Cycloclasticus pugetii PS-1: one gene and its partner. Each later gene encodes a partner of the first gene's protein in a complex. Links are inferred from orthologs where the notes say so. Each region holds a gene or a part of one and is shown on either strand. Other genes may lie near its edges.

Region 1 (5,061 bases):
AACCACGAAGCGACTTCAATATTGCGTGCGCCGTTATACACTTTTTGAGCATCTAAGCTATCGAATAAATAAAACTGGCTTTTACCGTTATATGACAAAGTAAGCATGCTAGCTAAGCCCGATACATAAGCAAGTACACGGTCACCTTGATATTGTTCGTTAAAAGCGAGTCGAATACTGTCCACGCTACTTTTGCCATTTACGGTTGGAAAGGGTTGTTTAAAAATACGTGCTACAGCGGCTTCTCTTGATTTTAAATTGGTTTTCTTCCATTCTCGTGGGTTACGTTTGTAGAGTTTTGTTGCTAGTAGCCTCAGGTGTTTGATAGTTTGTTTTACGTGGGTGTCAGCGACCATGTCGATATCAGTCTTGGCCATGGCGTTAAGATTGAAGTATTCGTAATGGTAGCCTTTTTGGTCAGGGACTTGAGCGCAAGCACTTAATAGAAGGGCCAAAAATAGCAACAAAAAGAATCGGTTTTGCATATGTTATTCAGTAGTATGTTCTTATTGAAAGTCTAGTTTAATTCGAGGGTGGTGTGTCCAAATTGCAGAAAATAGTGTTAATTACTGGTGCGGCAAGGCGAATTGGCGCGCAAATGACGAAAACGTTTCATGCGGCAGGGTACGGTGTTGTGGTTCACTATCGTCATTCACGCAGCGAAGCGGATGAGCTTGTTCAGCTATTAAATAATAAAAGAGAGCACTCTGCGTGGGCTATAAAAGCGGATTTACAGTCGGTGCAGAAAATTGAGCAGATGGTCGATCAGGTGATTACTAGACATGGGCGTTTGGACGTGTTGATTAATAATGCGTCTACATTTTACCCAACGCCAGTTGGCGATGCTAATGAGAGTGAGTGGAATGATTTGATGGGGAGTAATTTAAAAGCCCCATTTTTTGTCAGTAAAGTGGCGTTCAAGGCATTAAAAAAAACCAAAGGTTGTATTGTTAATATTGTTGATATTTATGCTAAACGTTCATTGGTAGATTACCCGATTTATAGCACCGCAAAAGCGGGGTTATATGCGTTAACAGAATCGTTAGCTAAGGAGTTGGCGCCAGATGTGCGTGTGAATGGCGTATCGCCAGGGGCAATTTTATGGCCAGAAAGTCAGGCAACTGAATTGACCGACAGCATTGTTGAAAAAATTCCTTTGCAGCGACAAGGTGCACCCAGCGATATTGCCGAAACAGTGTTATTTTTAGCCCAAAATGCGGCTTATATTACCGGTCAGGTGATTGCGGTTGATGGCGGTAAAAGCCTTGTCTAATCCCAACTAAAATCAATGCGTTTTTGTACGATGTTAGATTTGTCGAAATGTTGCCAGAGCTGCTGGTAAGAGGTCTGTAAAACAGGGTGTTGTAGGTTGCCAGCAATTTCAGCCAGTGGCTCTAAGACGAATGCATACTGAGTTATTTCGCCACGCGGAATATCGAGAAGAGGGTCTTTGCTGATGAAGTTGCCATACAGGATTAAATCTAAATCCAGTGTTCGCGGGTTAAATTTTTTCTGATCAAGGGTGCGGCCATTGTCTTTTTCAATCGTATCAAGAATGGTATCTACTTGTATTGCGGACAGATCTGTTTCAAAAGCAGCAATTAAATTTAGAAAGGGTTGACCATCAAAACCAACCGCGTCGGACTCATAAACGCTGGATAAGGTGAGGTTACCGAATTGTTTTTTTAAGGCATTTATACCGGCACGGATATGTTTTTCGCGCTCAATGTTGCTGCCAATGCTTAGGTAAACAGTGGTCATTGGGGTTTTGATCCACGCTCAATAATAATGCCAACGTCATCGGCATGGCGTAATGCTCCTTTCTTATTCAAGGTTAGCTTTAGCCAAGGGACATTGAAATCATGAATAATCAGTTCGGCAACTTTTTCGGCTAATGTTTCAACTAACTGAAACTCACTTTTTTCGACAAAATCAATCACTGCTTTCGATAGAGATTTATAGTCTAAAGTGTCGTCAATATGATCACTAGCAGCAGCTTTTTTTATGTCCGCGGCCATTTCGATATCAAAAAAAACGGGCTGTTTTACTTTGCGTTCCCAGTCAAAAATGCCAATGATGGCTTCAATTCGTAAGTTTCGTAGAAAAATAATATCCATAAGGTCTTTGTTTACTTTGTTTGAGGCGTATTAAGTGCAGATAATGGCCAGCGAGGTCGAGCTTTAATGCTGAGCTCGTCGAATTCCCCAGCTAATAGACGTTGATAACCAGCGTAAGCGATCATGGCGCCATTGTCAGTACAAAATTCATGGCGGGGATAAAATACCTTGGCGCTGATTTCTTTGGCCATTTGGTCCAGTGTTTTACGTAAACGTTGGTTGGCGCTGACGCCACCAGCAACCACTAGGGTAGAGAGCCCGGTTTGAGTTAAAGCGCGTTTGCATTTAATCGCCAATGTGTCAGCCACGGCATCTTCGAAGGCTCTGGCGATATCAGCACAGGTTTGCTCGTCTAAAGCATGTTGCTGGCTGGTTGTTAAGGCAAAAGTTTTGAGCCCGCTAAAGCTAAAATCAAGCCCTGGCCGGTTGGTCATAGGGCGTGGAAAATTAAACCTTTCCGGATTGCCATTTTTGGCGCAAGCGGCCAAGGCAGGTCCCCCTGGGTAGCCTAAATTGAGTAATTTTGCTGTTTTATCAAAGGCTTCGCCGGCAGCATCATCTAAGGATTCGCCGAGTAGTTGATAGTCACCTATTTGATTGACCTTAATTAATTGTGTGTGCCCACCTGAGACCAATAAGGCAACAAAAGGAAAGCTAGGTGGTGTTGTTTCAAGCATGGGGGCTAATAAATGACCTTCCATATGGTGAACGCCGATAGAGGGGATGTCCCATGCATAAGCCAAGCTTCGAGCAACGCTAGCTCCAGCAAACAGAGCGCCAACAAGTCCCGGCCCAGATGTATAGGCAACGCCGGACAACTCACGACTAGTTACGCTGGCATTAGCAAAGCATTGTTTAATAAGTGGAATTAGTTTACGGACGTGGTCTCGTGAAGCCAGTTCAGGCACAACGCCTCCGTACTCCGCATGCATGTCAATTTGGCTATACAGCGCATCAGCGAGTAAGCCGCGTTCGCCATACAAGGCAACGCCTGTTTCGTCACAGGATGTTTCAATACCAAGAACAAGTGGTGGCTGGGTAGTCATTGATGGCGATGGTTTAGCAAGGTTTTAAAGCAGGCTATTATACGCAAACAAGGCGCTTTCTGCCTAAACGATATGAAGCTCACGTTAACCATTAACAATAGATTTTCGTTAAAGGTGTTGTTATTAGGAGAGTATGGGTGTTGGCATATGGCTTTGCTGCGTGTATAATCCGCCATCCTTTTACACCATTTAACTTTTAAGAAGAGAGAAATACATGCCTTCAGTTCGCGTTAAAGATAACGAACCATTTGACTTTGCTCTACGTCGTTTTAAGCGTACATGTGAAAGAGCCGGCGTTTTGGCTGAATCACGTAAACGTGAGTTTTATGAAAAGCCAACTGCTGAGCGCAAGCGTAAAGCAGCTGCAGCGGTTAAACGTCATTTGAAAGGGTTGTCTCGCACACGTCGCGCATTGAACAACCTTCGTCGTGGCCGTAGCTAATATTTGCTACTCGCGTCGTTAACATAATGAGCGAACAAGCCACGCCTTTATTGCACCGTATCCGTGAGGATATGAAGTTAGCAATGAAGGCTAAAGAAAAAGAAAAGCTGAGTGTTATTCGTTTAATACTCGCTGCTATTAAGCAAAAAGAAGTCGATGAGCGTATCGAATTAGATGATACGCAAGTCCTTCAATTGCTCGATAAGATGGTCAAACAGCGTCGTGATTCAATAGAGGCGTTTGACAAAGCAGGTCGTGACGACCTATCACTGATAGAGCAAAAAGAAACAAGTATTATCCAGCAGTACTTGCCCCAACAATTAACTGAATCAGAGGTCGATCAACTGATCGATCAGGCGATTACCGAATCTGGTGCGCAAGGCATGAAAGATATGGGTAAAGTGATGGGTATTCTTCGCCCTAAATTACAAGGTCGTGCAGACGTTGGTGCGGCAAGCGGTAAAATAAAAGCCAAGCTTTCTTAATTTGTTTTTATTTAGTGGTCCGCATGATCACTGTATGACAAATTGGTAGGCATGGAGAAGCGCATCAATTTCACTGGGCACTTCCGGCTCGTATAGAAAAGTATTAACGCTTGTTAATGTCGTCTATGCTTCAAGCAAGAATCATAGGGTAAATAAAATACCATAATCATGGCAGGTCGAATCCCCCAGCATTTTATTGATGACTTATTGGCAAGAACCGATATTGTCGAGGTGATTGATAGCTTGCTACCGTTGAAAAAAAAAGGTGCAAACTACTCTGCTTGCTGCCCTTTTCATAACGAGAAAACCCCCAGTTTTACTGTCAGCCAAGACAAGCAGTTTTATCATTGTTTTGGTTGTGGCCAGAGTGGTTCGGTGATTGGCTTTTTAATGGATTACAGCCACTTTAGTTTTGTAGAAGCAATTGAAGAATTAGCAAGCCGCGCTGGCGTGGAAGTTGTACGCGAGCAAGGGTTTGAAACGGAGAAACCGAAACGGGATTTATCGCCACTGCTGCGTATGAATGAGAAGGTGAGTGACTTTTACCAGCAGCAACTGCGACAGCATGGGGCCAGTCATATTGCGACGGAGTACTTGAAAAATAGAGGGCTGACAGGCGAAGTGGCTAAAACCTTCCAATTAGGTTTTGCACCACCAGGTTGGAGTAATTTGCTGTCGTCGTTGGGCCAAGATAACGATTCGCTCCATCAGTTAGGTGAATTAGGGCTTGTGGTGACGAATGAAAATAATAAAACGTATGACCGCTTTAGAGAGCGAATTATTTTCCCTATCCGTAATAAACGTGGGCAAACTATCGGGTTTGGTGGTCGAGTTCTAGATGGCGGCGAGCCAAAGTATTTAAATTCTCCAGAAACGCCGCTCTACCATAAAGGCCGTGAAGTATATGGTTTATATGAAGCGCTAAAATCGTCTACTAAAATACAGCAAATTATTGTGGTTGAAGGCTACTT
Region 2 (5,102 bases), 660 kb from region 1 along the record:
CAAATAACCAAATAAACGCTCTTTATCACCAACCGTTATATTTTGTTGTGCTTCTAATAAAGCTCTAGCTACACCCAGTGCTTCTTGATCACCATTTTCTTGGAAAGAACTTCGCAACTTGTTGAATATTTTGGCATTTTTCTTCCCCATTTTCTTAATCGCAGCTTCCGCTTTTTCTTCAAAGTCTAAGCCTCGGCCATATAAATAATTGAAGCGCCTAGCCACCTCACGCGTCAACTCAACGTGTGCCACCTGATCGGCTCCAACGGGGACTAAACCGGCTTTGTATATAAGAATGTCTGCGCTTTGTAAAAGTGGATAGCCTAAAAACCCATACGTTGCTAAATCCATTTCTTTGAGTTTTTCTTGCTGGTCTTTATAGCTCGGAACCCTTTCTAACCACCCCAGCGGCGTTATCATAGATAGCAACAAATGCAGCTCTGCATGTTCAGGAATGCTCGATTGTATAAATAAATCAGCCAAACCATGATCAACACCAGCGGCCAACCAATCAACAACCATATCCCAAGTACTGTCTGCAATAATTGAAGGGTCTTCATAGTGCGTTGTGAGCGCATGCCAATCTGCCACAAAGAAATGACACTTATATTCTTGCTGTAAATCGACCCAATTTTTTAGTACTCCGTGATAGTGACCTAAATGCAATTTGCCGGTTGGCCTCATACCGGATAGTACACGACGATACTGCGCTGGAACTTCTGAACTCACATTTCCTCCTAAATACCCAATATTTTAAAAATACTGGTTTGTAAAAAATAAACGGGCGGACCTAAAATTTTAGATAACCATCCCATTACAATAATAAAGACCAAAATTGGAAAGCCTAAGCGTTCAAGTTTACTAAACTCAATACTGGCTCTCATTGGCAATAAACCAGCTAACACCCGACCACCATCAAGCGGTAAAATCGGTAATAAATTTAACATCATCAGCACCGAATTAATAAAAATACCTGCATAGCCCATGTATATCAATGGCATAGCAAAATACTCATTTTGCGCGCCCATCATATAGCCTATTTTCATGACAACACCCCAACCAATCGCCATTAAAAGATTAGCGAAGGGTCCGGCTAGGGCCACATAAATCATGTCACGTTTGGGGTTCTTTAAATTGTGCCAGTTAACCGGAACCGGTTTTGCCCAACCAAATATAAAACCACCCAATAATAACAAAACCCCAGGCACAATCACGGTTCCGACCAAATCCATATGACTAATGGGGTTTAAGGTTAAACGCCCAAGGCTCTTTGCCGTATTATCACCAAACTGGCTAGCCACCCAACCATGAGCGACTTCGTGAACGGTAATGGCAAAAATAACCGGTAATATCCACACCGCTATTCGACCGACCAAGGTCAATTCGTCCATTGACATTAATGCTCATCCTTACGTGCAATAAAATCAGCAATACCTTTACCTTCTCTAACCACTTCAGGAAAGTCATTATCCCAAACGATCATGGTTGTTGGTTCATACGGAATAACACCCGCATCAACCACAAGGTCCAATACACGGGCTAACTGCTGATTAATCTCATAAGGGTCGGCTATGGCCTCGGTTTCACCCGGTAAGATCAAGGTACTGGTTAACATCGGCTCATTGAGCTCTTCAAGTATTTTTTGCGCAACCAAATTATTTGGAATACGAATACCAACGGTTTTTCGTTTCGGGTGCTGGAGGCGTCGAGGCACCTCTTTAGTTGCCTTTAACACAAAAGTAAACGCGCCCGGCGTTAATGATTTGAGCAGGCGGTACGTATCGTTATTCACTTGTGCGTACATTGAGATCTCAGTTAGATCCCGACACACTAAGGTGAAATTATGTTTATCGTCAATTCGACGAATCTGACGAATACGATCAAGCGCCTGCTTATCACCCAAATGACAAGCCAAGGCATAAGAAGAGTCAGTTGGGTAAGCGATAACACCGCCCCGACGTATAATATCGGCCGCTTGCTTAATTAACCGTGGCTGTGGATTATCGGGGTGAATATTCAAATATTGTGTCATGATTGCTGTTGTGCTTTTTTCTTTGCTACATTATCACGTAAATACACCGGTAATGCATTGTCGGCAGACACCGTTTGCCCATCCCTCACCATGCCGACCGCCAACTGAGCAACCTCTCTTGCTCTTGGCAGCGCGTTTGGTAAAAGCAACAACTCGCTAGCGTTAACTAACTGCGTTAACTCATTTTCATATGTGCCCCAACCGTGTCCAATACCAATCGCCTGTTTACCTTGCGTAACGCTTAACGCTGCTGGCGCAATAACAGACTCATTGGAAACCGCTTTGAGTTGGCCATCAATCCGTTCATATTCGCACCAATATACCTCACCCATTCGAGCATCTAAGGCTGCGTACACTGTCTGACCTTCTACGGGAGGACCCGCCTGATATGCCAACGCGGTAAGCGTAGACACCGGCGCGATCGGTAGCTCTGCCGCAAAGGCTAAGCCTTGAATAACGCCTGTCGCCATTCTAACGCCGGTAAAAGACCCGGGGCCACGGCCAAAAGCTAACGCATCGAGTTGTTGTAACGTCATACCAGCTTCGTTCAGTAGCTCATCGACCATTGGCAAAATCAAGTTACCGTGTTCTCGTGGTGCCACCTGAAAACGGTCTATTACCTCGCCGTTTATCAACAAGGCCGCAGAGCACCCTTCTGTTGCTGTTTCAATCGCTAAAATTTTCATGCTGATTTTATAACGTGTTTTTTATCACTGATTTTTTGACTATTGATACGATGAAAGAATCTCTTCACATCTTTTACATCTTGTGTAATAGGCATCGCTGGCAAGGATTTAATAAACACTTTACCATAGCCTTTGCTTGATAACCGTGGATCACACAACACCAACACGCCTTTATCTTCAACATCACGAATCAACCTTCCCACCCCCTGTTTTAGCGTCAAGGCTGCTGAAGGCAATTGGAAATCTGAAAACGCTGACTGGCCATTAGCGGCCATATATTCTAACCGAGCTTTAGTCACCGGATCGCCAGGCGATGCGAACGGTAGTTTATCTATAATCACACAGGATAAGGCTTCCCCCCGCACATCAACGCCTTCCCAAAAACTCGCAGTACCGAGCAAAACCGCACGCTCAGAACGCCTAAAGGACTCTAACATTTGTTGCTTCGGCAAATCACCTTGCACTAATAATTTAAAGTTCGTTTCAGCCAATAAAATATTAGCGGCTTCTTTTAATGCCTTATGCGAGGTAAATAAAATAAATGCCCTACCTTCACTAGCCTCTAATACTGGAATGATTTTTTCAATCATCGTCGCCGTATAGTGATAATCGCGTGGCTCAGGCATGCCAGTTGGGACATACATCAATGACTGATGCACAAAATCAAAAGGGCTTTCCCAGCTACCCGTTTCAGCATCTTCCAAACCCAATCGTTTAGAAAAGAAATCAAATTTATTATTCACCGATAAAGTAGCCGAGGTAAACACCCAGCTGGCATCACTGGCAAAAGCAAAACTGGCAAATGCCTTAGAAATATCCAAAGGCGTTCGATAAAAAGTAAACGTCCGCTGATACGTTTCGAACCATTGGATCCAATCGTGCTGATCTTGCTTTGAAAAAAGTTTCAGTCGCAGTAGAACATCTTCGCAGCGTTTCCAACACGCCTCTAAACCTTTAGAACGAACAGCCACCTTAGTTAATACTTTAAATAACTGTTCGATACGTTCAATCAGGCAATCTAAGGCTTGCAAGAAGTCTGTACCTTGCTCAAGCTCATCCCAAGAGCCTTTAATAACCGGCTCAGGCAGCACCTTCCGCATTTCTCGTATGTCTTCACTAATTACATGTGTTAAATCAATCAATTCAGGCATATCTGATGCTAATTTTAATTGTTCTGCACTGACATCACCGATCAACGATAAAATTTGACGTGCACTGACCGACACCCCTAAAAACCGAGACGCCGTGTCAATTAATTGGTGGGCCTCATCAACAATAATTAGCTCTGCATCTGGCAATAACTGCCCAAACCCATCATCTTTCAATGACCAGTCTGCACATAAAAGATGGTGGTTAACAATTAATACATCTACTTCTTGTGCTTTTTTTCTGGCTAATACTGGAAAACACTCACTGATCATTGGACATTCTTGGCCCAAACAATTATCTGCTGTTGACGTGACTTGTTGCCAAACGTAAGAATCTTCGGCAACCGATGTTACCTCAGCAATATCTCCCTCTTTTGTTTGATTCGACCACCGTTCGACCTCTCTTAATTCAGCATCCGTCTGTTTGTCAAAGCTAGATGTTTGCATTTTTGCCTGATCAAGGCGATATAAACACAGGTAATTAGACCGTCCTTTCAGCACTGCACCCTGTACAGGTACGTTTAATACCTCACGGATTAACGGGAAGTCCTTTTCGAATATTTGGTCTTGAAGATTACGCGTCCCGGTTGAGATAATTGTTTTCTTACCAGATAAAATGGCAGGAATAAGATAGGCAAAGGTTTTTCCTGTTCCTGTTCCAGCTTCAGCTACTAGATGTGTATGCTGCTCAATAGCCCGCTCGATAGCCTGCGCCATCGACAACTGTCCATCTCGCGGTTGAAAGCCTTTAATATGTTTAACCAGCTCGCCATTAGAGCCAAATATGCTATCGAGGTCGTACAAAGGGTTATCCATTTAAATTTATTAACTTGTTTCATCAGTCCACGCTGATGCGTCCAAACCACCTTCTTTTGTCCAAACCAAGGTAGCAATATTGCGAAACTTTGCAACCGACATAGCGCCTCGCTTCATACGGTTTGAGCTATCATTCAGGTTATCTAAAATATCGCTACGTGTGGCCTCAAAGATATCAAACGGCAGATAATTTTCATCCATAAGCACTAACACAACCGAGTCCCATTCTTTATCTAACTTTAATTGCCCAAGCCGTTGGCCTCGATAATTGTCATTGAATATAGTTCGCGCTTTAATTTGAATTCTTTTTGGCCCACGCCCTTTAACACGTAAGGCATCAAAACCTAGCGAGCGGTCGTCGCCTAACGCTAAGTCTAATAGTTTGCAAGCATCATGTTCAGCAATTTCGTTGCTGACCCC

What was found. Proteins that work in one complex are often made in the same cells at the same time.
Region 2: the proteins of tsaD (region 1) and tsaB are in contact, whole or in part, in a solved structure (PDB 4WQ4), measured with the Escherichia coli proteins. The link is inferred for Cycloclasticus pugetii PS-1 from one-to-one orthologs.

Annotation. Positions count from the first base shown.
Region 1 is NZ_ARVU01000001.1:104,604-109,664, forward strand. Bases 1,147-4,105 are described here. They hold tsaD (tRNA (adenosine(37)-N6)-threonylcarbamoyltransferase complex transferase subunit TsaD), read right to left. Parts: upstream 3,164-4,105; coding sequence 2,129-3,163; downstream 1,147-2,128. Other genes in these bases: CYCPU_RS0100480 (pteridine reductase), read left to right, coding at 1,147-1,273; folK (2-amino-4-hydroxy-6-hydroxymethyldihydropteridine diphosphokinase), read right to left, coding at 1,270-1,761; folB (dihydroneopterin aldolase), read right to left, coding at 1,758-2,117; rpsU (30S ribosomal protein S21), read left to right, coding at 3,378-3,605; CYCPU_RS0100505 (GatB/YqeY domain-containing protein), read left to right, coding at 3,632-4,090. Also shown: CYCPU_RS0100475 (hypothetical protein), read right to left, coding at 1-485; more of CYCPU_RS0100480, read left to right, coding at 539-1,146; dnaG (DNA primase), read left to right, coding at 4,259-5,061.
Region 2 is NZ_ARVU01000001.1:759,844-764,945, reverse strand. What follows is about bases 874-3,873. They hold tsaB (tRNA (adenosine(37)-N6)-threonylcarbamoyltransferase complex dimerization subunit type 1 TsaB), read right to left. Parts: upstream 2,719-3,873; coding sequence 2,029-2,718; downstream 874-2,028. Other genes in these bases: CYCPU_RS0103710 (DNA repair helicase YoaA), read right to left, coding at 2,715-3,873; CYCPU_RS0103720 (L-threonylcarbamoyladenylate synthase), read right to left, coding at 1,397-2,032; CYCPU_RS0103725 (site-2 protease family protein), read right to left, coding at 874-1,397. In the rest of the region: CYCPU_RS0103730 (tryptophan--tRNA ligase), read right to left, coding at 1-729; more of CYCPU_RS0103725, read right to left, coding at 738-873; more of CYCPU_RS0103710, read right to left, coding at 3,874-4,682; CYCPU_RS0103705 (hypothetical protein), read right to left, coding at 4,692-5,102. UniProt on the Escherichia coli protein: Required for the formation of a threonylcarbamoyl group on adenosine at position 37 (t(6)A37) in tRNAs that read codons beginning with adenine.